Regions from separate parts of the Kitasatospora sp. NPDC056531 genome, predicted to be linked through region 1. Evidence: predicted binding sites of a transcription regulator. Region 1 holds the regulator's gene; each other region holds the start of a gene.
The links. The regulator HrcA, encoded in region 1, represses chaperone genes, less so after heat shock. The targets are predictions, from matches to a motif close to TTNGCACTCNGNNNNNCNGAGTGCNAA.
Positions count from the first base shown of each region.

Region 2: a site for HrcA is predicted at 8,694-8,720, ahead of groES (co-chaperone GroES). Genes of this name have one in related genera too.
Region 3: a site for HrcA is predicted at 6,469-6,495, ahead of groL (chaperonin GroEL). Genes of this name have one in related genera too.

Region 1 is NZ_JBHTTU010000042.1:18,693-28,881, forward strand. It holds gene ACFQ87_RS28800 (16S rRNA (uracil(1498)-N(3))-methyltransferase) at 5-754, opposite strand; gene dnaJ (molecular chaperone DnaJ) at 851-1,990, opposite strand; gene hrcA (heat-inducible transcriptional repressor HrcA) at 2,064-3,098, opposite strand; gene htpX (zinc metalloprotease HtpX) at 3,371-4,291, shown strand; gene ACFQ87_RS28820 (hypothetical protein) at 4,315-4,899, shown strand; gene ACFQ87_RS28825 (DUF3097 domain-containing protein) at 4,931-5,758, shown strand; gene ACFQ87_RS28830 (hypothetical protein) at 5,774-5,971, shown strand; gene ACFQ87_RS28835 (Uma2 family endonuclease) at 5,962-6,519, opposite strand; gene hemW (radical SAM family heme chaperone HemW) at 6,560-7,789, opposite strand; gene ACFQ87_RS28845 (AMP-dependent synthetase/ligase) at 7,846-9,768, opposite strand; gene ACFQ87_RS28850 (ABC transporter ATP-binding protein) at 10,114-10,189, shown strand, end outside.
Region 2 is NZ_JBHTTU010000001.1:961-11,149, reverse strand. It holds gene alr (alanine racemase) at 1-427, shown strand, start outside; gene ACFQ87_RS00070 (alpha/beta fold hydrolase) at 424-1,662, shown strand; gene tsaE (tRNA (adenosine(37)-N6)-threonylcarbamoyltransferase complex ATPase subunit type 1 TsaE) at 1,772-2,266, shown strand; gene ACFQ87_RS00060 (hypothetical protein) at 2,372-2,566, shown strand; gene ACFQ87_RS00055 (hypothetical protein) at 2,575-3,144, opposite strand; gene tsaB (tRNA (adenosine(37)-N6)-threonylcarbamoyltransferase complex dimerization subunit type 1 TsaB) at 3,301-3,957, shown strand; gene rimI (ribosomal protein S18-alanine N-acetyltransferase) at 3,981-4,469, shown strand; gene tsaD (tRNA (adenosine(37)-N6)-threonylcarbamoyltransferase complex transferase subunit TsaD) at 4,462-5,568, shown strand; gene ACFQ87_RS00035 (hypothetical protein) at 5,565-5,825, shown strand; gene ACFQ87_RS00030 (polysaccharide deacetylase family protein) at 5,905-6,813, shown strand; gene ACFQ87_RS00025 (SAM-dependent methyltransferase) at 6,822-7,997, opposite strand; gene ACFQ87_RS00020 (hypothetical protein) at 8,015-8,275, opposite strand; gene ACFQ87_RS00015 (hypothetical protein) at 8,299-8,613, opposite strand; gene groES (co-chaperone GroES) at 8,862-9,167, shown strand; gene groL (chaperonin GroEL) at 9,284-10,189, shown strand, end outside.
Region 3 is NZ_JBHTTU010000034.1:71,591-81,779, reverse strand. It holds gene ACFQ87_RS26105 (HelD family protein) at 1-1,389, shown strand, start outside; gene ACFQ87_RS26100 (copper homeostasis protein CutC) at 1,476-2,162, opposite strand; gene ACFQ87_RS26095 (hypothetical protein) at 2,239-3,171, opposite strand; gene ACFQ87_RS26090 (PadR family transcriptional regulator) at 3,168-3,521, opposite strand; gene ACFQ87_RS26085 (hypothetical protein) at 3,586-4,224, shown strand; gene ACFQ87_RS26080 (hypothetical protein) at 4,221-4,577, opposite strand; gene groL (chaperonin GroEL) at 4,690-6,312, opposite strand; gene ACFQ87_RS26070 (cold-shock protein) at 6,649-6,852, opposite strand; gene ACFQ87_RS26065 (MoaD/ThiS family protein) at 7,402-7,680, opposite strand; gene thrC (threonine synthase) at 7,708-9,015, opposite strand; SAM riboswitch class I at 9,033-9,165, opposite strand; gene ACFQ87_RS26055 (glucosyl-3-phosphoglycerate synthase) at 9,310-10,189, shown strand, end outside.

The DNA of each region.
Region 1 (10,189 bases):
GGCGTCACGACCAGCGGCCGGTGCGCCCCAGCAGCAGCGCCCCGGCGGCCACCCCGGCGGTGGAGGTGCGCAGCACCGACGGGCCCAGCCGGTACGGCTTCGCGCCCGCCTCGGCGAAGGCCGCCAGCTCCTCCGGGGAGACCCCGCCCTCCGGGCCGACCACCAGCACGATGTCCCCCGCCCCGGGCAGCGCGGCGTGCGCCAGCGGCTCGGCACCCTCCTCGTGCAGCACGGCGGCGAGGGAGGCCTGCGCCAGCAGCGGGGCCAGCTGCCTGGTGGTCATCGGCTCGCGCACCTCGGGGAAGCGCAGCCGGCGGGACTGCTTGCCCGCCTCCCGGGCGGTGGCCCGCCACTTGGCGAGCGCCTTGGCCCCGCGCTCGCCCTTCCACTGGGTGATGCAGCGCGAGGCCGCCCAGGGGACCACCACGTCCACGCCGACCTCGGTCATGGTCTCCACGGCCAGCTCGCCGCGGTCGCCCTTGGGCAGCGCCTGGACGACGACGATCCGCGGCGCCGGCTCCGGCTCCCGGCGCACGGCGGCCACCGTGACGTCGATCGCGTCCTTGCCGAACACCTCGGCGACCGTCCCGTCCACCCCGAGCCCCAGCCCGTCCGCCAGGGTCACCGCCTCACCGGCCGCGAGCCGCTTCACCGCGGCCGCGTGCCGCCCCTCCGCCCCGTCCAGGCGCACCAGCGCCCCGGGCACGGCGGTGGCGATCCGCTCGGTCTCGACGACGAAGACGGGGGCGGTCATGGGGTGGTCCTCCGGAGGGGGTGGCGGAACGGGAACGCGAAGGGGGTGCCGGCGTTCAGGTCGGGCCCTGAACCCCGGCACCCCCTCCCGGACGGCTTACCGGCCGTTGAAGGCGTCCTTCAGGCGCGAGAACAGGCCCTGCTGGCCCGGCGCGAACTGGCCGGACGGACGCTCCTCGCCGCGCAGTACGGCGAGCCGGCGCAGCAGCTCCTCCTGCTCGGCGTCGAGCTTGGTGGGCGTCTGCACCTCGACGTGCACTATCAGGTCGCCCCGGCCGCCCCCGCGCAGGTGGGTGATGCCCCGGCCGTGCAGCGGGATCGACTGGCCGGACTGGGTGCCGGGCCGGATGTCGACCTCCTCCAGCCCGTCCAGGGTCTGCAGCGGCACCTGGGTGCCGAGCGCGGCGGCCGTCATCGGGATGGTGACGGTGCAGTGCAGGTCGTCCCCGCGCCGCTGGAAGACGCTGTGGGTGGTCTCGGCGATCTCGACGTACAGGTCGCCGGCCGGGCCGCCGCCGGGGCCGACCTCGCCCTCGCCGGCCAGCTGGATCCGGGTGCCGTTGTCGACACCGGCCGGGATCTTGACGGTCAGGGTGCGGCGGGCGCGGACCCGGCCGTCGCCGGCGCACTCGGGGCACGGGGTCGGCACGACGGTGCCGAAGCCCTGGCACTGCGGGCAGGGGCGGGAGGTCATGACCTGCCCCAGGAAGGAGCGGGTGACCTGGGAGACCTCGCCCTTGCCGCGGCACATGTCGCAGGTCTGCGCGGAGGTGCCGGGGGCCGCGCCCTCGCCGCTGCAGGTGGTGCAGGTGACTGCGGTGTCGACCTGGAGTTCCTTGGTGGTGCCGAAGGCGGCCTCCTCCAGGGTGATCTCCAGCCGGATCATGGCGTCCTGGCCGCGGCGGGTGCGCGAGCGCGGGCCGCGCTGCCCGGCCGCGGCGCCGAAGAAGGCGTCCATGATGTCGGAGAAGCCGAAGCCCGCCGCGCCGGCGCCGAAGCCGCCCGCGCCGCCGCCGCCCGGTGAGAGCGGGTCCCCGCCGAGGTCGTAGACCTGGCGCTTCTGCGGATCGGAGAGCACCTCGTAAGCGGCGTTGATCTCCTTGAACCGCTCCTGCGTCTTCGGGTCCGGGTTGACGTCCGGGTGCAGTTCGCGTGCCAGGCGCCGGAACGCCTTCTTGATCTCGTCCTGCCCCGCATCCCGTCGGACGCCGAGTACCGCGTAGTAGTCCGTGGCCACCAAATGCTCCGCTTGTTCCGCCTGTAGTAGTGCGACTGGACACCGCCGTCAGAATTCTGACGCCGGTTGCTTGCTACGACTCGGCCAGGATCTGACCCACGTACCGTGCCACGGCTCGCACCGCCCCCATTGTGCCCGGGTAGTCCATCCGGGTCGGACCGATCACGCCGAGTTTGGCCACGCTCTCGTCGCCCGAACCGTAGCCGACCGACACCACCGAGGTGGAATTCAGCCCTTCGTACGCGATCTCCCGCCCGATCCGGACCGTCATCCCGGCGTCCCCGGTCTCACCCAGGAGGCGGAGCAGGACGACCTGCTCCTCCAGGGCCTCCAGCACCGGCTGGATGGTGAGCGGGAAGTCGTGGCCGAAACGCGTCAGGTTGGCCGTGCCGGCCAGCATGATCCGCTCCTCGTTCTGCTCGGCCAACGCCTCGAACAGGGTCGCCAGGACCGTACTGACGGTCGGCCGGTCGATCTGGTCGAACGTGGCCGGCAGCTCCTCCAGCAGGCCCGGGACATCCGGCAGCCGCTGGCCGGCGGCCCGGACGTTGATCCGCGCCCGCAGGTCCGCCAGGACCGTCTCACCGACCGTGCCCGGGCAGTCGACCATCCGCTGCTCGACCCGGCCGGTGTTGGTGATCAGGACCAGCATCACCTTCGCCGGGGCCAGCGCCACCAGCTCGATGTGCCGGACGGTGGAGCGGGTCAGCGAGGGGTACTGCACCACGGCGACCTGCCGGGTCAGCTGGGCGAGCAGCCGCACCGTGCGGGCGACCACGTCGTCCAGGTCGACGGCGCCGTCCAGGAAGTGCCGGATCGCCCGGCGCTCCGGGGCGGTCATCGGCTTGATCTCGGCGAGCTTGTCGACGAACAGCCGGTAGCCCTTGTCGGTGGGGATGCGCCCGGCGCTGGTGTGCGGCTGGTGGATGTAGCCCTCCTCCTCCAGCGCCGCCATGTCGTTGCGCACGGTCGCCGGGGAGACTCCGAGGTTGTGCCGCTCCACGAGCGCCTTGGAGCCGACCGGCTCCTCGGTGCCCACGTAGTCCTGGACGATGGCACGCAGAACGGCGAGCTTGCGGTCGTCCAGCTGGCGGACCTCACCGGCCATGGGCACGCACCTCCGTCTTCGCACGTTGTCCGTCTGTGATGCTGCGGGCCGCTCCGGGAGGACCCCGACCCTGGCACTCTGCGCACACGAGTGCCAGAACCGTACCTGCCAGTGTAAGGCCCGGGTCCTGTCCCAGGAACGGCCCGGCCGGAGTGATCCTGCCCGCAGTCCCAGGGCACGGCCCCTTCCGCCGCAACTCGCGGCGCGGGGGTGGTGCCCTGGGGCCGTCCGGGTGGCAGCATCGAAAGCGACGGCGAACGGAGGAGCAAGAGATGTCGAGCTCGGGCCAGCACACCCGTTTCGCGCCCGACCGCGGCCTGACCAGCCGCATGGTCGCGACGATGTTCGTGATCGGGCTGCTGTACGTCGGTTTCACGGGCCTGCTGATCGCGCTGCTGCGCGGGGCCTGGCCGCTGATCGTGCTGATCTCCGGCGGGCTGTTCGTGGCCCAGTTCTGGTTCAGCGACAAGATCACCGAACGGGCGATGGGCGCCCGCCAGGTGACCGAGGAGCAGTACCCCCAGCTGCACGGCACCATCGACCGGCTCTGCGCCCTGGCCGACATGCCCAAGCCCCGCGTGGCGGTCGCCGACAACGACATGCCGAACGCCTTCGCCACCGGCCGCAACCCGCAGAACGCCGTGGTCTGCGTCACCACCGGCCTGCTGCGCCGGCTCGAACCCGAGGAGCTGGAAGGCGTCCTGGCGCACGAGCTGTCGCACGTCGCCCACCGGGACGTCGCGGTGATGACCATCGCCGGCTTCCTCGGCGTGCTCGCCGGGGCGATGACCCGGATCGCCATGTACGGCGGGTTCATGGGCGGCGGGCGCAACAACAACGACCAGAACGCGGCCATTGCGGCGCTGATCATCCCGCTGGTGTCGGTGGTCGTCTACGCGATCAGCTTCCTGCTCACCCGGCTGCTCTCCCGCTACCGCGAACTGGCCGCCGACCGGGCCGCCGCCCAACTCACCGGCCGGCCCAGCGCCCTGGCCTCGGCCCTGACCAAGGTGACCGGGCAGATCGCGGCCATCCCCACCGAGGACCTGCGCAAGTCGCAGCCGTACAACGCCTTCTACTTCGCCCCCGCGCTGAGCGCCCGGGAGACCGCCTCCCAGCTGCTCTCCACCCACCCGACGCTGGAGAAGCGGCTGGCGCAGCTGGCGAAGATCTCCGAGCAGCTCGGCCGCTGATTCCCGTTGAGGAAAGGACCACCGTGGGATTCCTGGACGCCCTGTTCGGCCGCAGCAAGCCCGTCAAGCCCGACCTCGACCAGCTGTTCGGCGTGCCGTCCGCCGCGCTCACCCTGGAGGCCGGGGCCGGGTTCCTCCCCACCGGGCTCGGCTCGGTCTGCTTCGCGGCCGTCGAGGGCGCGGCCTTCGTCCAGGTCGAGCAGCAGGTCCGGGCGCTGCTGGACGCCGACACCGAGCGCGGCGGCGTACCGGTGGAGGCCTCCAAGGACGGCTACGGCTACTCCTGGCTGCTCGCCCGGCACCAGCCCGGGGAGCTGCCGGAGCTGGTGAACGACCTGCACGCGGTCAACAGCGAGCTGGAGGCGAACGGCTTCGGGCCGCAGCTGCTCTGCTCGCTGGTCTGCTTCCGGAACGGCGAGGGGCAGTCGCTGGCCCTGGTCTACCTCTACAAGCGCGGCAGCTTCTACCCCTTCGCCCCGATGCCCGGTGGCGGGGAGCGGCGCAACAGCCCGCTGGAGCTGCAGGTCAACGCGATGCTGGGGAACGACCTCCGGTTGGAGAAGGACCTGAGCCGCTGGTTCCCGGTCTGGGGCGCGCCGGGCCTCTGACGGTCCGTCCGTCATCCCTATGATCACCCGTATGCGCAGCCGCCAGTACGGACCCGACCTCACCCCGCCGTGGAAGAAGCAGACCCCCGCACCGGAGGTGCCCGCCGAGCGGGACCTGGTGGTCGAGGAGAACGCCACCGGCTTCTGCGGGGCGGTGGTGCGCTGCGAGAAGACCGCCGAGGGGTTCACCGTCACCCTGGAGGACCGCTTCGGCAAGCACCGGGTCTTCCCGATGGTCCCGCGCGGCTTCCTGTTGGAGGGCAAGGTCGTCACCCTGGTCCGCCCCACCGGCCCGGCGGCGCCCCGCACGCCCGGCCGCACCGCCTCCGGCTCGATCGCCCTCCCCGGCGCCCGCGCCCGGGTCGCCCGCGAGTCCCGCATCTACGTCGAGGGCCGGCACGACGCCGAACTGGTCGAACGGGTCTGGGGTGACGACCTGCGCATCGAGGGCGTCGTCGTCGAATACCTCCAAGGCATCGACGACCTCCCGGCGATCGTCGCCGACTTCGCCCCCGGCCCCGGCCGCCGCCTCGGCGTCCTGGTCGACCACCTGCTCCCCGGCACCAAGGAGCACCGCATCGCCGCCCAGGTCACCGGCGACTCGGTCCTGGTCGTCGGCCACCCCTACATCGACGTCTGGCAGGCCGTGAAGCCCGCCTCCGTCGGCATCCCCGCCTGGCCCGCCGTCCCCCGCGGCGAGGACTGGAAGGAGGGCACCTGCCGCCGCCTCGGCTGGCCGGTGGACACCCCGGCGGCCTGGAAGCACATCCTGTCGAAGGTGAACAGCTACAAGGACCTGGAGCCCGAGCTGCTGGGCAAGGTCGAGGAGTTGATCGACTTCGCGACCTTGCCGGACTGATGAAGAATGGCCACCGTGCCTCGAACCAACGACCATGGCGACGTGGCGCTTCGGCACCGCCGGGCCAACGCACTGGCCCGGATGCGCGCGATGGTCCACGAGGGCAAGATCGACTTCTCCGCCATCGGCTACCCGGATGAACAGACCGACGACGCCGGGGAAGCCACCCATGCAGCTTCCCCGGCAGGCCCGCCAACGGCCACTCAGGCGTAGGTCTGGAACTCCGAGGTGTCGAGCGTGACGCCGAGCAGATCCACCGGAATGGGCTCGCCGAACTTGGTGGTCCGCGCGGACACGTAGTCCGGCAGCCCGGAGGCGCTCGACCGGGTCGGCTCGGTCAGCAGCACACAGACGCCCTTGAGCGGGTCAACGATCAGATACGCGGGAATCGTGCCCTCGGCGTACAGCTCCCGCTTGGTCTGGTAGTCACGGAGCACGCTCGTCTTGGAGACGACCTCGACCACCAGCGTGAGGAAGGGCGAGGGGATCAAGCGACCCGGACCCTCAATGGCGTCCCGCTCGAACACGACCAGATCCGGCTGGGGCTCGCTCGTCAATCCGGGAAGATCGATGTCCTGCGTGGTCAGGCGGTGCCACCCTGCCCGGGGGATCTGGTCTCGGATGGCTTCGACAATGATGTTGTGGACCATGTCCGGCCCGGCCATCATCACGATTTCTCCCCTGATGAGCTCGGCTTTGAAGCCTTCCGGGACCTCCAGGTTCTCGAAGATCCCCGTCACCCGGTCATCGATGGCGGTCATTGCGCGCTCCCTCCGACGGCTGACACCACGTTAACGACACTCAGTCCACCAGGTCACGCACGACCGCGTCCGCCAGCAGTCGCCCCTGGAGGGTCAGGGCGGCGCGGCCCTGCTCGTACGGCTCTGCGGCGAGGAGGCCGTCGGCCAGAGCCCGGGCGGCGGCCTTGCGGCCCACGTCGGTCAGCAGGTCGAGCGGGACGCCGTCGACCAGGCGCAGTTCCAGCAGGATGCGTTCGACCCGGCGGTCCTCGTCCGAGAGGAGTTCGCGGCCCAGGGCCGGGGTGCGGCCCTCGGTGAGGGACTGGGCGTAGGCGGCGGGGTGCTTGGCGTTCCACCAGCGGACGCCGCCGACGTGGCTGTGGGCGCCGGGGCCGGTGCCCCACCAGTCGGCGCCGGTCCAGTAGAGCTCGTTGTGGCGACAGCGGCCCTCGGGGGTGGTGGCCCAGTTGGAGACCTCGTACCAGGAGTAGCCGGCCGCGCTGAGCGCCTGCTCGGCGATGAGGTAGCGGTCGGCGTGCACGTCGTCGTCGATCATCGGCAGTTCGCCGCGCTTGACCCGGGCGGCCAGCCGGGTGCCCTCCTCGACGATCAGGGAGTACGCGGAGACGTGGTCCGGTCCGGCGCCGATCGCCGCGTCCAGGGAGGCCCGCCAGTCGTCGTCGGACTCGCCGGGGGTGCCGTAGATCAGGTCGAGGTTGACGTGCTCGAAGCCGGCCTCGCGGGCCTCGGCCACGCAGGCCTCGGGGCGGCCCGGGGTGTGGTGGCGGTCGAGCAGCTGGAGGACGTGCGGGCGGGCGCTCTGCATGCCGAAGGAGATCCGGTTGTAGCCGCCCTCGCGCAGCTCGGCCAGGTACGCCGGGTCGACGGACTCCGGGTTGGCCTCGGTGGTGACCTCGGCGTCCGGGGCGAGCCCGAACTCCTCGCGCAGTGCGGCGAGCATCTTCACCAGGTCGCGGGCCGGCAGCAGGGTGGGGGTGCCGCCGCCGAGGAAGACGGTCCGCACCGGGAGGTCCGTGTCCCCCAGCACCTTCCGGGCCAGCCGGATCTCGGCGACCACGTTGTCGGCGTAGGTCTCCTGCGAGGCGACCGCCCCCGAGGAGCGCAGCTCGGTGGCCGTGTAGGTGTTGAAGTCGCAGTAGCCGCAGCGGCTGGCGCAGTACGGCACGTGCAGGTAGAAGCCGAACGGCCGTTGCCCCAGCCCGGTGAGGGCGTGGGCGGGCAGGGAACCGTCGGACGGCACCGGTTCGCCGTCGGGGAGTGCGGAGGGCATGACCCCATTGTCCCGTACGGCCCGCGAACCCCGCGCGGACCGTACGGGAGCCGGGCTCAGGCCTCGTTGGCGCCCGCGTACATCGCGGCCACCGCGTCGGCGTAGGTCTGCTCGACCACCGGGCGCTTGATCTTCAGGCTCGGGGTGAGCTCGCCGTGCTCGATGTCGAGGTCGCGCGGCAGCAGGTGGAACTTCTTGATCGTCTGCCAGCGCTGGAGGTCGGCGTTGACCCGCTTCACGAAGCCCTCGATCAGCTGGCGCACGGCCGGCTCCCCGGCCAGCTCGGCGTAGGTCCGGCCGGCCAGGCCGTGCTCGGCGGCCCACGGCATCAGCACCGACTCGTCCAGGCCGATCAGCGCGGTGCAGAAGTTGCGGCCGTTGCCGATCACCAGGATGTTGCTGACGAACGGGCAGACCGCCTTGAACTTGCCCTCGACCTCGCTGGGCGCCACGTACTTGCCGCCGGAGGTCTTGAACAGGTCCTTCTTGCGGTCGGTGATCCGCAGGAAGCCGTCGGCGCTCAGCTCGCCGATGTCCTCGGTGTGGAACCAGCCGTCCGGCTCCAGCACCTCGGCGGTCTTGTCCGGCAGGTTGTGGTAGCCGCGCATCACGCCGGGGCCGCGCAGCAGGATCTCGCCGTCCTCGGCGATCCGCACCTCGGTGCCGGGCAGCGCGCGGCCCACCGTGCCGATCCGCACGTCCTCCTCGCGGTTGACGCAGGAGCCGGCGCTGGTCTCGGAGAGGCCGTAGCCCTCCAGGATCGGCACCCCGGCACCGAGGAAGAAGTAGCCGATCTCGGGGGCGAGCGCCGCGCTGCCGGAGACGGCCCCGCGCAGCCGGCCGCCGAAGGCCGCCCGGATCTTGGCGTACACCAGCTTGTCGGCCAACGAGTGCTGCACCCTCAGGGCCAGCGGGGCGCTGCCGGCGCCGGTGGCGACCCGGCTCTCCTGGACCGCCCGGGCGTGCTCGCGGGCCACCTTGGCGGCCCACATGAAGATCTTGTACTTGGCGCCGCCCTCGGCCCGGGCCCGGCCGGCGATGCCGTTGTAGACCTTCTCGAAGATGCGCGGCGCGGAGGCCATGACGGTCGGCCGGATGACCGGCAGGTTGTGGATGATCCGGTCGACCCGGCCGTCCACCGCCATCACGTGACCGGTGGCGATCTGCCCCGAGATCAGCGTCTTGCCGAACACGTGCGACAGCGGCAGCCACATGAACTGGACGTCGTCGGAGCGCAGCAGCCCGCTGGCCTCCTGCGCCCGGCCCTCGTACGCCCAGCAGTCGTGCACCAGGCGCACGCCCTTGGGGCGGCCGGTGGTGCCGGAGGTGTAGATGAGGGTGGCCAGCTGCTCCTTGTCGAGCGCGGCCACGGCCTTCTCGATCGCGTCCGGGTGCTGCTCCAGGTACTCCGCGCCGCGCTGCTCCAGCTCGGCGAGGGTGAGCAGTTCCAGCCCGGCCGTCGCCGGGGTCTCCTCGGGGGCGTCGAAGAGGATGACGGTGCGCAGCTCGGGCAGGTGCTCGATCTGCTCGACGACCTTGGCAAGCTGGGCCGCGTTCTCGGCGAACAGTGCCTTGGAGCCGGAGTTGGAGAGGATGAAGGCGGTCTCGTCGGCGTTGGTGCTGGGGTAGACCGTGGTGATGGCGGCGCCCGCGCACATGGCCCCGAGGTCGGCGATGATCCAGTCGAGCCGGGTGGAGGAGGCCAGCGCGACCCGGTCCTCCGCCTGGATGCCGAGCGCCATCAGGCCGGCCGCCACCGCCTTGACCCGTACGGCGGTCTGCGCCCAGGTGAGCGAGCGCCACTGCTCGGCGCCCGGGGCACCGTCCGCGGCGTGCTCGTCCACCGGGGCGGGGTAGCGGTAGGCCTCGGTGTTCGGGGTGGCGGCGACGCGCTCCAGGAACAGGTGGGCGACGGAGGCGGGACGCCCGGCGACGATGTCGGCACTGCCGGAGTCGATCAGGGACTGCGCGGAACTCAACGAGGACCTCCGGGGGCGGGTGGCCGTCTGAGGGATTGCGGCGCCCGTGGGGGCGGTCGCCGGGCCCCGGTTTACCTGAGCGGTACCGGTCAGTAACAAGGGCGTAGTCAGCAGCCTAGGGGGAAATCGGTCATTCCGTAAGGGGGCGGATCCAGCTGGCACGGCGTCGCGGCGCCGGTGCCCGGGCGCGGGGGCCGCGGACGGCCCGTCCGCACCCGGATCCGTGGGAGGGCTTGGCAAAGGCCCGGCAAACCTCAGCCGGACAGCCCCCGAATCGTCTGTGCGACGCCGCAGAACAACGAGAATTGGGGTGCGAACCCGACCGGCGACGACAAGAGTGTGCCAGTGCTGATCAGACTGCTCCGGGCGTACCTGCGCCCATATTCCCGACCGATCACCTTGCTGGTGGTACTCCAGCTGG
Region 2 (10,189 bases), on a different contig from region 1:
GCTGCGCCCGGTCATGGCGCTGACCGCCCGGCTGGCGCTGGTCAAGCACGTCCCCGGCGGGCACGGGGTCAGCTACGGCCACCACTACGTGACGCCCGGCCCGACCACCCTGGGGCTCGTCCCGGTCGGCTACGGCGACGGCGTCCCGCGCCACGCCAGCGGCACCGGCCCGGTGCAGATCGGCGGCAAGTGGCGCACGGTGGCCGGCCGGGTCGCGATGGACCAGTTCGTGGTGGACCTGGGCGGCGACACCCCCGAGATCGGCGACGAGGTGCTGCTGTTCGGCAACGGCGAGCGCGGTGAGCCGACCGCCGAGGACTGGGCCCGCGCCTGCGGCTCCATCTCGTACGAGGTCATCACCCGGATCGGCGCCCGGGTACCCCGCCGCTACCTGGGCGGCAGCCACCGCGAGGGCCTGCCGGCATGACCGGCACCCCGGCCGAGAGCAATCCGGTCGCGGCGGTGGCCAAGGCGGCCGGCGCGGCGTCCGGCGTGAGCCGGGCCGGTGTGATCGGGATCTCCGTCGGCGTGCTGGCGGCCGGCGCGGCCGCGGGCGTCGCGATCGAGCGGCTGACGGTCGGCCGGGCGATGCGCCGCCGGGCCCGGGCCGAGCTGGACGCCACCGCCTCGTACGGCTCGCTGCGCGGGCGCCCGCTGACGGTGGCCGCGCCGGACGGCACGGATCTGTACGTGGAGTTGGACGGCCCCCGCCCCGAGCTGGACGGCCCCCGCCCCGAGCCGCTGACTGTGGTGTTCTGCCACGGCTACTGCCTCAACCAGGACAGCTGGCACTTCCAGCGCGCCGCGTTGCGCGAGGGCATGCGGCTGGTCTTCTGGGACCAGCGCAGCCACGGCCGCTCCGAGCGCTCCCGCTCGTACCTGGCCGGTGATCCGGCGAGCATCGATCAGCTGGGCGGCGACCTCAAGGCGGTGCTGGACGCCGTCGCGCCGACCGGGCCGCTGGTGCTGGTGGGCCATTCGATGGGCGGCATGACGGTGATGGCGCTGGCCGAGCAGCACCCGGAGCTGTTCCGGGAGCGCGTCGCCGGGGTCGCGCTGGTCGGCACCCTGGCAGGGGACTGGGACGAGGTGAGCCTCGGGCTGCCGAAGGCCGGGGCGAAGCTGTTCAAGAAGGTCGCGCCCGGGGTGATGCGGCTGCTGGGCCGTCAGGTGGACCTGGTGGAGGCCACCAGGCGGGTCGGCTCGGACGTGGCCGCCGTCTTCTACCGGAAGTTCTCCTTCGGCGGCCGGGACGTCGACCCCGGTGTGGTGCGCTTCGCCGAGCAGCTGCTGGACGCGACCCCGATCGACGTGGTCGCCGAGTTCTACCCGGCGTTCGACGCGCACGAGAAGTACGCGGCGCTGGACGCGCTGCGCGGTCTGCCCGCCCTGGTGCTGGCCGGGACGAAGGACCTGCTGACGCCCGCGTCGCACAGTGAGGAGATGGCCGAGCGGCTGCCCGGTGCCGAGCTGGTGCTGGTCGAGGGCGCCGGGCACCTGGTGCTGCTGGAGTGCCCCGAGCTGGTCGACCACGAGCTGGCGCGGCTGCTGCGCCGGGCCGCCGACTTCGCCGGCGCCGCGCCGCTGCCGGCGGCCGTCCTGGAGCTCGCCAGCGAGCGGCCCCGGGAGCCGGAGCCGAACCCGGTCGTCGACCCCGCCTGACTCCCGCCCGACCCCCCCGCCCGCCGCGGCGGGGTGCGGCGGTGTGGCACGGTAGCGGTGGCGGCCGGTGGTCGGCGCGCCGCTACGGACCGAAGGGCAAGACACGCGCATGGGCTCGCACGCCACTCTCACCATCCCCACTCCGGAGCGGATGGGCCGGCTCGGCCGGGAGCTGGCCGCGCTGCTGCGGCCGGGTGACCTGGTGCTGCTCTCCGGTGAACTGGGGGCGGGGAAGACCACGCTGACCCGGGGCCTGGGGGAGGGGCTGCAGGTCCGCGGGGCGGTGACCTCGCCGACCTTCGTGATCGCCCGGGTGCACCCCTCGCTGGTCGGCGGCCCGGCCCTGGTGCACGTGGACGCGTACCGGTTGGGCGGGAACCTGGACGAGATGGAGGACCTCGACCTGGACGTCTCGCTGCCGGAGTCGGTGGTCGTGGTCGAGTGGGGCGAGGGCAAGGTCGAGCGGCTGTCCGAGGACCGGTTGGAGGTCCGGATCGAGCGGGCGATCGGCGACACCGCCGGGGAGGACCACGACCCGCGCCGGGTGGTGCTGACCGGCATCGGAGCCCGCTGGTCGGGTGTGGAGCTGGCGAAGCTCGGATAGGCGTTCCCCGTTTTACCGACAGCCTGTCGGCATGGTGTTGCGGGCGGGGTGCCGGGCGTGGTGGGATGGGTGCTGCGGTTAGGTCTGCCTAACTAGGGAGGCGCCATGTCGAGCACCACCCCCGCCCCGGAGCGCGCCGCGCGCGACACCGGGGCCGGAGAGTCCGCCCGCCGCGCTCCGGGAGCGCCGATGCGGGCGCTGCTGGCCGCCTGTGCGGCCGCCGAGGCGGTGTCCACCCCGCCCGAACCGCGGCCGGAGCAGGCCGAGGAGCCCGAGGCGGAGACACCCCGGGCCGCCTAGGGCCTGTCTCAGGCGACCACGACCACCTTGGTGCCGTTGGGCGCGAAGTCCCAGAGCAGCTGCCCTTCGGCGCGGCTGCTGCGGATGCCGCCGGTCTTGGTCTTCGGGTCGGCGGTCGGCGTCGTGCCGTCCATCGCCGAGCTGAAGCCGAACACCACGCCGTTCTGCTGCGCGAAGCGCACCACGTGCTCGATCTGTCGGCCGTCCGTGCCGGTGCCGACCGGGGTGCGGCTGGACACCGAGTAGCTGCCCGGGGTCGGCTCGACCGTGCCCGGGGCGACCTGGAAGGTGGCCGCGACCTGCGGGTTCTTCTTCGGGTCGACCAGCCAGACGTAGTGGCTGCTCACCGAGTAGACCACCCGCGTGCCGCTGCCCGAGCTGGTCGGCAGCGGCGGGGGGGTCGGGGTGGCCGAGGCGCTCGGCGTCGCCGAGGCGACCGGGCCGGTGGACGGCGCGGCGGTGGTGGTGGGACGGGCTCCGCCCGCGCGGTCCTGCGCGCCGTTGGCCTGGAAGGCCAGCAGGCTCACCACCGCCAGGGCCCCCAGGGTCAACCCCGTGACCACCACTCCAGGACCCATCTTCGCCACGTGCCGCTCCCGCCGCCGTCCTCTGTACGTACCGCCCTTATCGTGCCAGGTCCCCTCGGCCGGCCGGCAGCGCCCAGTACGTGTGTTCCGAATGGGGACACCAGCTCGATCAATCGGTCGGCCCAACGTCGGTCTAACCTTGACCCCGTGCTGCTGCTCGCGTTCGACACCGCTACCCCCGCCGTCACCGCCGCCGTCCACGACGGCACGGCCGTCCTCGCCGAGACCCACCAGGTCGACGCCCGACGGCACGGCGAACTGCTGCTGCCCGCGATCGACCAGGTCCTGCGGGCGGCCGGGGTGGACAAGCACCGGCTCACCGGCATCGCGGTCGGCGTCGGCCCCGGCCCGTACACCGGCCTGCGGGTCGGCCTGGTGACCGCCGCCGCGCTCGGCCACGCCCTCGGGCTGCCGGTGCACGGCGTCTGCACCCTGGACGCGATCGCCTTCCAGGCCCGCGCCGAGGGCCTGGCCGGGCAGCCGTTCACGGTGGCCACCGACGCGCGCCGCAAGGAGGTCTACTGGGCCTCCTACGACGCCGAGGGCCGCCGCACCGAGGGCCCCGGCGTGGACCGCCCGGCCGAGCTGACCCCCGAGGCCCGCTCGGTGGGCGCCGGCGCGCTGCTCTACCCCGACGCCTTCCCGGGCGCCCACGGCCCCGAGCACGTCTCGGCCGGCTCCCTGGCCGGCTTCGCCGCGGCTGAGCTGGCCGCCGGCCGCGAGCTGCTGCCGAACCTCCCGCTGTACCTGCGCCGCCCGGACGCCCAGGTCCCCGCCGGCTACAAGGCGGTGCTCCCGGCGTGAACCACGGCACCACCCTGCGCCCGATGCGCTGGTGGGACATCGAGCCGGTGATGGAGCTGGAGCTCAAGCTCTTCCCCGAGGACGCCTGGTCCCACGGGATGTACTGGTCCGAACTCGCCGAGGCCCACCCCGGCGGCACCCGCCACTACACCGTCGCCACCACCGGGGACGGCGCCATCGTCGGTTACGCCGGGCTGATGGCAGTCGCCGGCGAGGGCGACGTCCAGACCATCGCCGTCGACGAGCGCCACCAGGGCGCCGGCCTCGGCGCGGCGCTGCTCACCGACCTGATCGGCGAGGCCGCCCGGCGCGGCTGCGCCGAACTGCTGCTGGAGGTACGGGTGGACAACCCGCGCGCCCAGCGGCTGTACGAGCGCTACGGCTTCGAGCCGGTGGGCATCCGGCGCGGCTACTACCAGCCCGCCAACGTCGACGCGCTGGTGATGCGCCTCGACCTCCCGAGCACTGACAGCACTGACCCGAAGGACATTGAGGACACCCGCCATGGCTGACGAACCGCTCGTCCTCGGCATCGAGACCTCCTGCGACGAGACCGGCGTCGGCATCGTGCGCGGCACCACGCTGCTGGCCGACGCGGTCGCCTCCAGCGTCAACGACCACGCCCGCTTCGGTGGCGTCGTCCCGGAGATCGCCAGCCGCGCCCACCTGGAGGCGATGGTCCCGACCATCCAGCGTGCCCTGGACACCGCCGGGATCAAGGCGAGCGACCTGGACGGCATCGCCGTCACCGCCGGCCCCGGCCTGGCCGGCGCGCTGCTGGTCGGCGTCAGCGCCGCCAAGGCGTACGCCTGGGCGCTGGACAAGCCGCTGTACGGGGTCAACCACCTCGCCTCGCACATCTGCGTCGACCAGCTGGAGCACGGCCGGCTGCCCTCGCCGACGATGGCCCTGCTGGTCTCCGGCGGGCACTCCTCGCTGCTGCTCAGCGAGGACATCACCACGGACGTCCGCCCGCTCGGCGCGACCATCGACGACGCGGCCGGCGAGGCCTTCGACAAGGTCGCCCGGGTGCTCGGCCTGGGCTTCCCGGGCGGACCGATCGTCGACCGGACGGCCCGCGAGGGCGACCGCAAGGCGATCAACTTCCCGCGCGGCCTGAGCGGCAGGAACGACCCCGAGTACGACTTCTCCTTCTCCGGCCTGAAGACCGCCGTCGCCCGCTGGGTGGAGGCCAAGCGCCGGGCCGGCGAGGAGGTGCCGATCGCCGACGTCGCGGCCTCCTTCCAGGAGGCGGTCACCGACGTGCTCACCCGCAAGGCCGTCAAGGCGTGCAAGGACAACGGCGTCGACCACCTGATGATCGGCGGCGGCGTCGCGGCCAACTCCCGGCTGCGTGAGATGGCCCAGCAGCGCTGCGACCGGGCCGGGATCCGGCTGCGGGTGCCCCGGCCGGGCCTGTGCACCGACAACGGCGCGATGGTGGCGGCGCTGGGCTCCGAGATGGTGTGGCGGGGCCGCACGCCCTCCGCCCTCGACCTGTCCGCCGACTCCTCGCTGCCGGTGACCGACGTCCACGTCCCGACTGCGGACAGCGGGCACGGGGACTTCCACGGCCAGGCCTACGACGCCCTCGGCGGGGGCGCCGCGTGACCGTCGCCGCGATGTGGGAGGCCCGGGCGGCGGACGACCGTGGAGCTGAACTCGCCACCTGGGTGCGGGAGTTCGCGCTGCCTGCGGTCCGTGGCGCGGCCGGGCTGGAGCGTCTCGAACTGCTCTCCGCCCCGGGCGAGCGGGTGCTGCTGATCACCTGGTGGAGCGGCGAGCCCGCCCCGGTCGCCGACCCGCCGGCCGAGCTGCTCGGCCGCCCGGTGCACCGCTGGTCCTTCACCAGCGACCACGTCGAGTAGACGCTGGTCGGGAACCGCCGCCCCGGCCGCTACCGTGCATAGCTGAGAGAAGGCTGGACGGGACCGGGAGCGCGGTGCGGTGAACAGGGACGGGCGAAGCAGGACCAGGACGTACGCAGCAGGGGTGCTGGCCCTGCTGGCCTTCGCCACCGCGTGCGGCGACAACGGTGGCGGCGGCGCCACCCCGGCCGCGGCGAAGAACGCCTCGGCCGCGCCCCAGTCGTCCGGCGGCGCCGCACCGACGGCCGGAGCCACCACCCCCGGCGCGGCCCCGGCCGAGGGCGACGCCGCGGCCTGGGCGAAGTGGAACCTCAAGCCGCTCGCCCCGGCCCCCGCGCCGCCCGCGGACAAGCCGATCAAGCTCGAACGCGCCGGCACCGTACCGGTGTTCAGCGACGTGAAGACGAGCGACAAGGTCGTCTTCATCACCATCGACGACGGCGCCGAGAAGGACCCGAAGTTCGTCGAGATGCTGACCGACCTCAAGGTGCCGATCACGATGTTCCTGACCAAGGACATCGTCAAGAACGACTACGGCTACTTCAAACCGCTCCAGGCGCTCGGCAACCACATCCAGAACCACACCGTCACCCACCCGGTGATGAGCAAGCTCTCGGCCGACAAGCAGAAGTCCGAGATCTGCGACGACCAGGCCGCGCTCACCCAGCAGTACGGCACCGCCCCGCTGCTGTTCCGCCCGCCGTTCGGCGACGGCGCCAACACCCCGATGCTCAACACCTCGGTGCAGCAGTGCGGCCCGCGCGCGATCGTGCTCTGGCGCGAGTCGATGCAGATCCACGACATGCAGTACCAGGCCACCGACAAGAAGCTGAAGCCCGGCGACATCATCCTGGCGCACTTCCGCGGCCCCAAGGAGCTCAAGGGCGCCACGATGACCCAGATGTTCGGCGAGCTGCTGGCCCGGATCCAGGAGCAGGGCTTCTCGGTGGCCCGGCTGGACGACTACATCCAGCCGCCCGCCTCCTAGGTCGTCCCTCAGGGCGCCTGGACGGGCCGGCCCAGCATCATCAGCGGGCCGTGGTCGGTGCGGCTGAGGATCACCGTGACGGTGTTCGGCCCGGAGGGCTTGAGCTGACGGCGCAGCTCCTCCGGGGTGATCGCCATGCCGCGCTTCTTGATCACCACCGTGCCGACCTGACGCTCGCGCAGCAGCGCCTTCAGCTTCTTGATGTGGAACGGCAGCACGTCGGTGAGCTCGAAGGCGTGCGCGTACGGGGTGGCGACCAGCCGGTCCGAGGTCAGGTAGGCGATCTTCGGGTCGATCAGCCGGCCGCCGACCTGCTCGGCCACCTCGGCCACCAGGTGCGCCCGGATCACCGCGCCGTCCGGCTCGTACAGGTACCGCCCGACCGGGCCGGCCGGCGGGTCGGGCAGGTCGCCGCCGGTCAGGCTGGCGCCCTGCGGCAGCAGGGTGGCGCGGTGCGGGCGGGCGGACCGGGTGCCGAACCAGAGCACCGCTTCCTTGACGTCCCCGTGGTCGGAGACCCACTCCGCCTCGGCGTCCGCCGGGACGGCCTCGTGCGGGATGCCCGGCGCCACCTTCAGCGCGCCGATCGGGGTCCGCCGCCCGGCCTCGATCGCCCAGGACAGCGGCGGGGCGTACGCCTCGGGGTCGAACACCCGGCCGCGCGAGGTGCGGCGGGCGGGGTCGGTGAACACCGCGTCGTAGCCGGTGACGTCCACCTCGGCGACGTCCGCGCAGCGCACCTCGACCAGCTCGGACAGGCCCAGCGCGGCGGCGTTGGCCGCGGTCGCGGCGCAGGCCGCCGGGTCCTTGTCGACGGCCAGCACCTCGATCCCGGCCCGGGCCAGCGCCAGCACGTCCCCGCCGATGCCGCAGCACAGGTCGGCGAGCCGCCGTACGCCCAATTCGGCGAACCGGCGCGCCCGCCACTCGGCCACACTGCGCCGGGTGGACTGCTCGACCCCGTTGGGCGTGAAGTACATCAGGTCCGCGTCCGCCCCGAACTTCGCCCGCGCCCGCTGCCGCAACCGCGCCTGCCCGAACGCCGCCGACACCAGCTCCGCCGGATGCTCCCGCCGCAGCCGGGTGGCGAGTGCCAACTCCTCCTCGGGCGTGAACTCGCGCAACTCGGCGAGCAGGGCCTGACCCTCGGGGGTCAGCAGGGGCTGGAGGTTCTCGGTGTCCACGGGGCCATTCTCGCCGGTCAATCGAGCAGCCACAGTGCCAGATCGAGGGTGAGCGGAGTGGTCAGGAGGACGACCGGCATGATCCGGTACCCGCGCCGCCGGGCGCGCCGGGCCGCCCACCCGGCCACCAGGAGCGGGATCGAGAACCAGACGGCCTCGACGATGTTGCGGGTGGTCGCCGCGTGTGGGGCGCTGTCCCACATGAGGACGATGACCACCGCGGTCTCGACCGCCATCCCGACCAGCACCGCCACCGCCGCGAGCAGCGCGGAGGCCACGTCTCGCCCCCGGGTCGGCCCGGTCACCGGAGAGCGCCCGAGCAGAACAGCGCCGGCAGGACGAGCGGTGCCAGCCCGGCGATGACCGGGAGGAACCGGTACCCCTTCCGCCAGGTGCGGAAGGCCACCGTGCCGGGCACCCCGAGGACGAGCGCGGTGTCGACGAGCAGAGCGACGGTCAGGACCAGCTCCTGGGCGTGTCCTGGCACGTTCAGGACGAGTGCGATCGTGAGCGAGACGGCGACGAGCGGAAGAACCGCGAGCAGGGGCAGGAGCAGCAGGGCCGGAACCAGATCGTCCGACAGCGCCGGGCCGATGCGCTTGGGCTTCTGAGGCATGGCCTGAGTGTCGGTCGCGGGGCCGGTGCCGCACATGAGTACGGATACTCATCCGCAACACGAGACTTCAGGGCGCGCCGTTGGCACTCTGGTTGACTGAGTGCTAACACCGGCCTATGGTCATCCTTGGCACTCCCCACTGGGGGAGTGCTAACGCGAAGACGCGTGTCTGACCCCCGCGACGGCAGGCTCGCAGGTTCGCCCCTACCCGTTAGAAAACCCCGTAATCTCCGAAGGGGAGCTCGGACGTGACCACCAGCAGCAAGGTTGCCATCAAGCCGCTTGAGGACCGCATTGTGGTCCAGCCGCTCGACGCCGAGACCACCACGGCCTCCGGCCTGGTTATCCCGGACACCGCCAAGGAGAAGCCCCAGGAGGGCGTCGTCCTGGCCGTCGGCCCGGGCCGCTTTGAGGACGGCCAGCGTCTGCCGCTCGACGTCGCCGTCGGTGACATCGTCCTGTACTCGAAGTACGGCGGCACCGAGGTGAAGTACCAGGGCGAGGAGTACCTGGTGCTCTCCGCCCGCGACGTTCTCGCGATCATCGAGAAGTAAGACGTCTCGACCCGCCCCGGATCCGTGTCCCAAGTGACAGGGGCCCGGGGCGTGGTTGTTGGTTCACGTAGTTCGGCGGCCGCTGGGCCGGCCGCAGCCCCGAGGGAATAGGGAACATGGCGAAGATCCTGCAGTTCGACGAGGACGCCCGCCGCTCGCTGGAGCGCGGTGTCAACAAGCTGGCCGACACCGTCAAGGTGACCATCGGCCCCAAGGGCCGCAACGTCGTCATCGACAAGAAGTTCGGCGCCCCGACCATCACCAACGACGGTGTCACCATCGCCCGCGAGGTCGAGCTGGACGACCCGTACGAGAACCTTGGCGCGCAGCTCGTCAAGGAGGTCGCCACCAAGACCAACGACGTCGCGGGTGACGGCACCACCACCGCCACCGTGCTGGCCCAGGCCCTGGTCAACGAGGGTCTGCGCAACGTCGCCGCCGGTGCCGGCCCGGCCGCCCTGAAGAAGGGCATCGACAAGGCCGTCGCCGCCGTCTCCGAGCACCTGCTGTCGGTGGCCCGCGAGATCGAGGGCAAGGACGACGTCGCCGCCGTCGCGTCCCTCTCCGCCCAGGACACCCAGGTCGGCGAGCTGATCGCCGAGGCGATCGACAAGGTCGGCAAGGACGGTGTCATCACCGTCGAGGAGTCGAACACCTTCGGCGTGGAGCTGGACTTCACCGAGGGCATGCAGTTCGACAAGGGCTACCTGTCGCCGTACTTCGTCACCGACGCGGAGCGGCAGGAGGCGGTCCTGGAGGACCCGTACATCCTGATCAACCAGGGCAAGGTCTCCTCCATTCAGGAGCTGCTGCCGCTGCTGGAGAAGATCCTGCAGGGCGGTGCCTCCAAGCCGCTGCTGATCATCGCCGAGGACGTCGACGGCGAGGCGCTGTCGACCCTGGTCGTGAACAAGATCCGCGGCACCTTCAACGCCGTCGCCGTGAAGGCCCCGGGCTTCGGCGACCGCCGCAAGGCGATCCTCGGCGACCTGGCCGTCCTGACCGGTGGCCAGGTCATCTCC
Region 3 (10,189 bases), on a different contig from region 1:
CTGCTGTACGCGCACCGCGAGCGGCTGGCCCGGACCGGCACCCTGGTGATCGGCCCGAACACCGCCTTCCTCTCCTACATCGAGCAGGTGCTCCCGGCCCTCGGCGAACTGGACGTCGCCCAGGCCACCGTGCAGCAGCTGGTCGCGCACGTCGAGGTGAAGGGCGAGGACGACCCGGAGGCGGCCCGGCTGAAGGGCGACGCCCGGATGGCCGAAGTGCTGCGCCGGGCGGTGCGGGCGGGCATCACGCTGCCCACCGAGCCTTGCGTGGTGGTCCGCGGCTCCCGCCGCTGGCGCGTCCCGGCGTACGAACTGGTCGAGATCATCGAGGAGTTGAAGGGCCGCGAGGTCCGCTACGGCGCCGCCCGGGACGCCCTGCCGCAGCGCATCGCGCACGCCGTGCTGCTGAAGATGGAGCAGGGCGGCGAGGCTCCGGACGACCGGGTGCAGGACGCGGTGGCCCGCAACAGCGCGGTCAAGGCCGTGGTCAAGGAGTGCTGGCCGGCCGTCGACCCGGCCAAGCTGGTGCTGCGGCTGCTCTCCGAGCCGGAGTTCCTGGCCGAGTGCGCCGAGGGCGTGCTGACCCCCGAGGAGCAGCAGGCGGTGCTGTGGCCCAAGCCCGGCCGCTCGGTGAAGACCGCCCGCTGGACGCCGGCCGACGCCGTCCTGGTGGACGAGGCGACGGACCTGGTGCAGCGCACGCCCTCGCTCGGGCACGTGGTGCTGGACGAGGCCCAGGACCTCTCCCCGATGCAGTACCGCGCGGTCGGCCGCCGCTGCACCACCGGCTCGGCAACCGTCCTCGGAGACCTCGCCCAGGGCACCACCCCGTGGGCGACTGCGAGTTGGCCGGACGCCCTGCACCACCTGGGCAAGCCGGAGGCGCACGTCGAGGAGCTGACCAAGGGCTTCCGGGTGCCGGAGGAGGTCATCGCGTACGCCTCCCGGCTGCTCCCGGCGATCGCCCCGGGCCTGGCCCCGGCGACCTCGGTCCGCGACACCCCCGGCTCGCTGACGATCCGTCGAATCACCGAGTGGGAAGAGGCGGTCCTGGAAGCCTGCCGGGAGGCGCTGGAGCACGAGGGCTCGACCGGCCTGATCGCGGCCGACGCCCGGATCCCGCTGCTCGCCGAGGCGTTGACCGCGGCCGGGCTGCCGCACCTCACCCCCGGCACCGAGACCAGCGCCGGTTCCCGGCTGACCCTGGTCCCGGCCTCGCTGGCCAAGGGTCTGGAGTACGACTACGTGGTGCTGGACGAGCCGGCCGCGGTGATCGCCGGCGAGCCGGACGAGCGGACCGGCCTGCGCCGGCTGTACGTGGCGCTGACCCGCGCGGTCTCCGGTCTGACGGTCCTGCACGCCGAGCCGCTGCCGGAGCAGCTGCGCTGACGACGCGGAAGGGGCCGGGTCTCGAACGCCCCGGCCCCCTCCCCGCACGACGGGCACGGCTCGCCCGGCTGTCGGCGCTTCCACGCTCAGCCGTCGATCAGTGCCCGCCACTCGGCGACCTTGGCCGCGTCCACCGGCGTCTCCCACCCGTCGACGCGCACCGCGCCGCCGACGTGGAAGGCGTCGAAGCCCTCCGCCCGCAGCTCCTTGAGGTGCTCGGCCCGCAGGCCGCCGCCGATCAGGATCCGCTGGCCGTACCCGGGCTGGCCCGCGCGGGCCAGCTCGGCCGCCAGCGCCTCGCGCCCGGCGTCGACCCCGGCGGCCGCGCCGGAGGTGAGGAAGGTGTCCAGCCCGGGCAGGGAGCCGACGGCGGCGCGCAGGGCGGCCCGGTCGGCGCTGTGGTCGATCGCCCGGTGGAAGGTCCAGCGGCAACCGGCGATCGCCTCCGCGACGGCCGTGGTGGCGGCCAGGTCGACGGCGCCGTCGACGCCGAGGAAGCCGAGGACGAACTCCTCGGCCCCCTCGGCCCGCAGGGCGGCGGCCCGCTCGCACAGCTCGTCCAGGTCGCCGGGGGTGAAGCCGTCCCGGATCCGCAGCATGACGCGCAGCGGGATGCCGACGGCGGCCCGGATCCGGGCGAAGTCCTCGACGGACGGGGTGAGTCCGTCGGCGGCCATGTCGGTGACCAGTTCGAGCCGGTCGGCACCGCCCGACTCGGCGGCCTGGGCGTCCTGGGGCGTCAGCGCGATGACTTCGAAAATTGGTCTAGACATATTCGACAGCCTGCCACATCCGACCACCCCCGGCGAGACCGCACCCCCTTTCCGGCCCCCTTTCCGGGCGCGGGCCTCAGGCCGGCTGCCGCCCACCCGGCCCGGCCGGGCCCTTGCGGCGGCCCACCAGGACCAGCGCGACCATCACCGCGACCGTCACCGCGGCCATCGGCAGCAGCCGCCACGTCCCGCCGACCTGCTGCCAGATCGCGTTGAGGTTGACGCTCAGTGTCCACGGCAGCGCGGCGAGCCCCGGAACGGCCACCACGTACCACCCGCGCAGCGCGGTCAGCGCCATCAGCAGCGGAACGCAGACCATCGCGGCCCGCCACGGCAGGTCCAGGTGGTGCCAGCTGCGGTAGAAGGAGGTCGAGAGCACCAGGAAGGGGCTCGACAGCGCCGCCGCCACCACCATGCCCCGCTCCCGCCAGGTCGGCGACGGCAGCGCGTCGCGCGGCGCGGCCAGCAGCACCAGGGCCCAGAGCAGGAACGGCCCGTCCCACTGGAAGTCGTAGAGGAGTTCCCAGAGCCCACCGCCGATCGACGCCCTCAGCTGCAGCAGCAGGTCCGCCACCACCGCGAGGGCCGTCGCCCCGGCGAGCAGCCGGGCCGCCGTCCACCGCCCGAGCAGCACCGCGCCGGCCGAGAGCACCGCCGACCCGTTCAACACCCAGAAGGCCAGCAGGCTCAGCAGCACCCGCGTGGAATTCGGAGCCTGGTACCCACCCTCGTCCGCGTACATCATCACCGCCGCGATCCCCGCCACCGCCCCGGCCGCGAGCGGCGCGGTCAGCGCCGCCAGCCGCCCGCCCGGCGAGGTCGAGGTCAGCCCGGTCCGCATCCGCAGCCCGTACGCACCCAGGTCGAAGAGCTCCCGGACCTTGGCGAACCTGCCCGCCTCCGCCGTGGTGTCGGCGAAGACGACGGCGAGCTCGTCGCCGCGCTCGCGGCGGTAGCGGCCCGGGTAGAGCGCCAGCGCGGTCCGTACGGCAACAGTCGATTCATTCATGCGAAGGCCCCCCTGACCCTCGGACGGACAACGGCGACGGAGAGCCGGCGCTCCGCCTCGGTGGCCACGGCCCGCAGCCGCTCGGCCTCGGTGGCCAGCGCGCCCCGACCGGCGTCGGTCAGCGCGTAAGTGCGCCGGGCGCGGCCGTCCACGACCTCCTCGGCGGCGACCTCGATCAGGCCCTGGCCCAGCAGCCGGTCGAGCGCGCCGTAGAGCGTGCCGGTGCGCATCTTGACCCGGCCGTCCGAGATCGCGGCGATTTCCTGGATGAGCGCATAGCCGTGCCTCGGGGCGTCGGCCAGCGCGGTGAGCAGAAGCAGCGTCGGCTCCTGCATGGAGCGTTCTGTCATGCGTCTATATATATCGCTGACCGGCATATACCGTCCACCCGAACCCGTCGACAGAATGGGCCGCATGCCCACCGCGACCGAGGACCTGCTCCCCGCCTGGACCGCCCTGCTGCACCGCTGCGGCGCCACCGACGACCCCGAACCGTACGGACGCGAGCTGCTGCGCCGCTGGTCGGAGCCGCAGCGCCGCTACCACAACCCCGACCACCTGCGCGCGGTCCTGGGGCACGTCGACGAGCTCGCCGGGCACGCCGCCGACCCGGACGCCGTCCGGCTCGCCGCCTGGTTCCACGACGCCGTCTACCGGCCCGACCGCACCGAGAACGAGGAGCGCAGCGCCGCCCTGGCGGTCCGCGCACTGACCGCCGCCGGCCTGCCCGCCGGGCGGGTCGCCGAGGTCGAACGGCTCGTCCTGCTCACCGTCACCCACGACCCCGCCCCGGGCGACCGCGACGGCGAGGTGCTCTGCGACGCGGACCTCGCCGTCCTCGGCGGCTCCCCCGAGGCGTACGCGGCGTACGCGGCCGCCGTCCGGGCGGAGTACGACTTCGTCCCGGAGCCGGACTTCCGCGCGGGCCGGGCCGCCGTGCTGCGCCAACTCCTCGCGCTCCCGGCGCTCTACCGCACCCCCGCCGCCCGCGAGCGCTTCACCGCGACCGCCCGCACCAACCTGACGGCCGAACTCCAAAAGCTCGAAAACTAGACCAGCTTGCCCACCGGCGCCACCACCGCGCCCCGCTTGCCGCACACCCAGTGCGGCTCCGGCCCCAACTCCGGCTCCACACCGAGCGCGTGCGGGTCCCCGTCGGCCGCGCAGTCGGTGCACAGCGGCCACCGCCCGTACGCCTCCAGCAGCGCGTCCTGGACGTCCTGGGCGACCAGCCCGAGCACGTACTCGGTGCCGTCCGGCCACTGCTCCAGCCACCAGCGGCGGTGCGTGACGGCCTGCTCCACCAGCGAGACGACGGCGGCGTCCGCCACGTCGCGCGCGGTGAGGTCGGCCAGGATCAGTGCCCGCGCGTTGTGCAGGGCGGTCTCGATGTCGTCGGAAGCCATCCGTCCATCCTCCCCCGAAACTCCCGCAGCCCGAAACGCCGCGTGGGCGGCCCCCCGAAGGGAGCCGCCCACGCGGACGAGGAATCAACCGATCCGATCGAAGCGATCAGGATCAGAAGTCCATGTCACCGCCCGGCATGCCGCCGCCGGCGGCCGCGGCGGCCTTCTCCGGCTTGTCGGCGATGACGGCCTCGGTGGTGAGGAACAGCGCCGCGATGGAGGCGGCGTTCTGCAGCGCGGAGCGGGTGACCTTGGCCGGGTCGATGATGCCCGCGGCGACCAGGTCGACGTACTCGTTGGTGGCGGCGTTCAGGCCGTGACCGGCGGGGAGGTTGCGCACCTTCTCCACCACGACGCCACCCTCCAGGCCGGCGTTGGTCGCGATCTGCTTGATCGGGGCCTCCAGCGCGACCTTGACGATGTTGGCACCGGTGGCCTCGTCGCCGTCCAGCTCCAGCTTGTCGAAGGCGACACCGGCCTGCAGCAGGGCGACGCCACCACCGGCGACGATGCCCTCCTCGACGGCGGCCTTGGCGTTGCGGACGGCGTCCTCGATGCGGTGCTTGCGCTCCTTGAGCTCCACCTCGGTGGCCGCGCCGGCCTTGATGACGGCCACGCCGCCGGCCAGCTTGGCGAGGCGCTCCTGGAGCTTCTCGCGGTCGTAGTCCGAGTCGCTGTTCTCGATCTCGGCACGGATCTGGTTCACGCGACCGGCGACCTGCTCGCTGTCGCCGCCACCGTCGACGATGGTGGTCTCGTCCTTGGTGATGACCACCTTGCGGGCGGTGCCCAGCAGGTCGATGCCGGCGTTCTCCAGCTTGAGGCCGACCTCCTCGGAGATCACGGTGCCGCCGGTGAGGATGGCGATGTCGCCGAGCATGGCCTTGCGGCGGTCGCCGAAGCCCGGGGCCTTGACGGCGACGGACTTGAAGGTGCCGCGGATCTTGTTCACGACCAGGGTCGACAGGGCCTCGCCCTCGACGTCCTCGGCGATGATGACGAGCGGCTTGCCGCTCTGCATGACCTTCTCCAGCAGCGGGAGCAGGTCCTTGACCGAGCCGATCTTGGAGTTGGCGATGAGGATGTACGGGTCCTCGAACGTCGCCTCCATGCGCTCCAGGTCGGTGGCGAAGTAGGCGGAGATGTAGCCCTTGTCGAAGCGCATGCCCTCGGTGAGCTCGAGCTCCAGACCGAAGGTGTTGCTCTCCTCGACGGTGATGACGCCTTCCTTGCCGACCTTGTCCATGGCCTCGGCGATGAGCTCGCCGATCTGGGTGTCAGCGGCGGAGATGGAGGCGGTGGAGGCGATCTGCTCCTTGGTCTCCACGTCCTTGGCCTGGGCCAGCAGCTGGTCCGAGACGGCGGCGACGGCCTTCTCGATGCCGCGCTTCAGGGCCATCGGGTTGGCGCCGGCGGCGACGTTGCGCAGACCCTCGCGAACCAGGGCCTGGGCCAGCACGGTGGCGGTGGTGGTGCCGTCACCCGCGACGTCGTCCGTCTTCTTGGCGACCTCCTTGACGAGCTCCGCACCGATCTTCTCGTACGGGTCCTCGAGCTCGATCTCCTTGGCGATGGAGACACCGTCGTTGGTGATCGTGGGGGCGCCCCACTTCTTCTCCAGCACGACGTTGCGACCCTTGGGGCCGAGCGTGACCTTCACTGCGTCGGCGAGCTGGTTCATGCCACGCTCAAGGCCGCGGCGAGCTTCCTCATCAAAGGCGATGATCTTGGCCATCTGAAGTGGTCCTCCGGGACACGGTCGACTGCTCGGACCAAGGGGTGCCCGCGACGGACGGCCCTGGTGTGCGGGGGTCCATTCCCCTACCGCTCCCGGGGGCCTCACCGACCCGGTCCGCTGTCACTCTCACGCTGTGAGTGCTAACGCCAATGATTAGCACTCCGGGTGATCGAGTGCAAGCCCAAACGGCAACCCGCGAGCCGCCGTCGAGCCCCGTCCGCGAGCGCGGACGGGAACGCGAACGGGCCCGCACGACACGTGTCGTGCGGGCCCGTCGAGAAGCAGGAGGTCCACCAGCGGTGGGCCGTGCCGAGCTCCTGGAGTCGGAAGGGGTCAGACCGCCGCGCGAACCATGTCCGCCTGCGGGCCCTTCTGTCCCTGAGAGATCTCGAACTCGACCCGCTGGCCCTCCTCGAGGGTGCGGTAGCCGTCCATCTGGATCGCGCTGTAGTGGACGAACACGTCCGCACCACCGTCGACCGCGATGAAGCCGTAGCCCTTCTCCGCGTTGAACCACTTGACGGTGCCCTGAGCCATTCCGAACTCCCCTAGTGCTGTGCTGGCCCTTCACGTGCCCGCAGGTCGCGGGCCCGGGTCTGGTTGAAGGCCGGCCCGGGGAACCCCCCCTGAGCGCAGCCGTGCACGCCGCAATCCTCCGCACAGAAAGCCGAACGGCTTCCGATGGGCGGTCGATTACGCCGACCGCCGCTGAATGTATCCGGATCGACGCCCTCTGCAACAGGGCCAGCCGCCAGGAATTCCATGGCCCCGTCGAGAGACAAGGCCGAACAAATCGGGGTGAAATCGGCATTTCCTGCCGGACATAGCGGACGAATTACCCAAAACCCCGCAGGAATTCTGACATCCGCCTGACATGTTTCACGGCCCGGGACGCGAGTCGGTCTCAGCGTCCGGACGACCTCCGGCCAAGCACTGCGCGAGTCGGAAGGGAAGCCCCGTTCCCAGCAGAGCCACACTCTACTCCGACTTGACCCGGAAATATTCCCGCCGAAATGCCAGCGGCCGCCCGCACATACGGAGAGTCGAATTCCGTACGTACGGGCGGCCGGGAAGCGGGACGACGGCTCAGCAGCCGCCGGCCACCGCCGGGATGATCGAGACGTTCGCGCCGTCCCCGATCTCGGTCGCCAGGCCCTCGGCGAACCGCACGTCGTCGTCGTTCACGTACACGTTGACGAAGCGGCGCAGCTTTCCGGTGTCGTCCAGGATCCGGGCGGAGATGCCCGCGTGGTTCTGCTCCAGGTCGGCGATGACCTCGGCCAGGCTGGCCCCCTCGGCGGTCACCTCGGCCGCGCCGCCGGTGTAGGTGCGCAGGATGGTGGGGATGCGGACTTTGGCGCTCATGGCTCTCCTAGCGGGGGTGGGGGTGGTTCAGACGGACGCGAGACCGGCGGAGCGGAAGGACTCCAGCGTCGGGCGGATGACGGCGGTCATCCCGGCGTCGGAGACGGCGTCCAGCGTCTTCAGGCCGTCGCCGGTGTTGATCGCGACGGTCTCCTTGGCCGGGTCCAGCTGACCGGTCTCGACCAGCTTCTTCAGCACGCCGACGGTCACCCCGCCCGCGGTCTCCGCGAAGATCCCCTCGGTCCGGGCCAGCAGCCGGATCGCCGCCACGACCTCTTCGTCCGTGACGTCCTCGACCGCCCCGCCGGTCCGACGGGCGATGTCCAGCACGTACGGGCCGTCCGCCGGGTTGCCGATCGCCAGCGACTTGGCGATGGTGTCCGGCTTGACCGGCTTGATCACGTCCCGGCCCGCCTTGAACGCGGCCGACACCGGCGAGCAGCCCTCGGCCTGGGCGCCGAAGATCCGGTAGGGCCGGTCCTCCACCAGACCGAGCTTGATCAGCTCCTGCAGCCCCTTGTCGATCTTCGTCAGTTGCGAGCCCGAGGCGATCGGGATGACGATCTGCTCCGGCAGCCGCCAGCCGAGCTGCTCGCAGATCTCGTACGCCAGCGTCTTGGAGCCCTCGCCGTAGTACGGACGCAGGTTGACGTTCACGAAACCCCAGCCCTCGCCGGCCGGGTCCCCGATCAGCTCCGAGCAGAAGCGGTTCACGTCGTCGTAGTTGCCGTCGATGCCCACCAGCTCGCCGCCGTACACCCCGGCCATCACGACCTTGCCCTGCTCCAGGTCGTGCGGGATGAAGACGCAGGACCGGAACCCGGCCCGGGCCGCCGCCGCGCCCACCGCGCCGGCCAGGTTGCCGGTCGAGGAGCAGGACAGCGTGGTGTACCCGAACGCCCGCGCCGCCTCGATGGCGCAGGCCACCACCCGGTCCTTGAAGGAGTGCGTCGGGTTCCCGGAGTCGTCCTTCACGTGCAGCGGAGCGGTGAACCCGAGCTCCCGGCCCAGGTTGTCCGCCTTCACCAGCGGGGTCCACCCCGGGTTCAGATTCGGCTTGGACGCCACGTCGGCCGGCACCGGCAGCAGCGGCGCGTAACGCCAGATGGAGGCAGGACCGGCCTCGATCCGCTTGCGCAGCTCCTCGGCGCGCCCGCTCCCGAACTCGTACGCGATCTCCAGCGGCCCGAAGCACTCCAGGCAGGCGAAGCTGGGGCCGAGCGGGAAGCGGGTGCCGCACTCCCGACAGGACAGGGCGGCGGCGGGGCCGAGGTCAACCGGTGGGGGTCCCCCCGGCCGAAGGCTGGGGGAGGGTGCGACAGTGTCGATAGCCATGATGGCGGAGGCCTCTCTCCTCATCTTCCCCGTGACACGGTCGCGCCACAGGCCGGAATTGGCACCTGTCCCGCCGGGGCCTGAAGACAGCCGAGCGAGAAGGTTGCCGGGACGTCAACGGGCCGTTCCCTCAGTCCCTCTGGATGAGCTTGTGAAGTTGTGGTTCAGCGGCGACCCCGGCGTGCGAAGGTCCGACCGCTGTACGAAGACTGTATCCGAAGGCGTCAAACCTGAAAGGGACCGTCCGCCAAGCGAGATGGCCCGTTCCACCCGACCTCGCCGAGGAGATTCACCGTGCCCGCCGAACCGACCCCCGCACTCCTCCCGCAGGCGGCGTCCTGGCTGCACCGCCGCTCGTGGAGCGCGGCCGACCGGCCGGTTCACACCCTGCTGGAGGCCAAGCGGCGCACCCGGCAGACCGTCAGCGTCGTCCTCCCCGCGCTCGACGAGGAGGCCACCGTCGGCGACATCGTCCGCACCGTCCGGCGCGAACTGATGGACCGGATTCCTCTGGTCGACGAACTGGTCGTACTCGACTCCGGTTCCACCGACGCCACCGCCACCGTCGCCGCCGAGGCCGGCGCCCGGGTGGAACAACGGGACGCCATCCTGCCCCGGCTGCCCGCCGTCCCCGGCAAGGGCGAGGTGCTCTGGCGCTCGCTGCTGGTCACCCACGGCGACATCGTCTGCTTCGTCGACGCCGACCTGCGCGAGTTCGACCCCGCCTTCGTCTCCGGCATCCTCGGGCCCCTGCTCACCGAACCCGACATCCAGCTGGTCAAGGCCATGTACGACCGCCCCCTCGAAACAGACTCCGGCGCGATCCTCCCCGCCGGCGGCGGCCGGGTCACCGAACTCGTCGCCCGCCCCCTGCTCAACCTCCACTGGCCGGAGCTCGCCGGTTTCGTCCAGCCCCTCGGCGGCGAGTACGCGGCCCGCCGCTCACTACTCGAACGGCTGCCGTTCCCCACCGGCTACGGCGTCGAACTCGGCCTCCTGGTCGACGCGTTGGAGCTGGTCGGCCTGGACGCCCTGGCCCAGGTCGACGTCGGCGTCCGACACCACCGCCACCAGGACGGCCAGGCCCTCGGCCGGATGGCCGCCACCATCTACCGCACCGCCCTGGAACGCCTCGACCGCACCCACCGCCTCAAGGCCTCCGCCGACCTGGTCC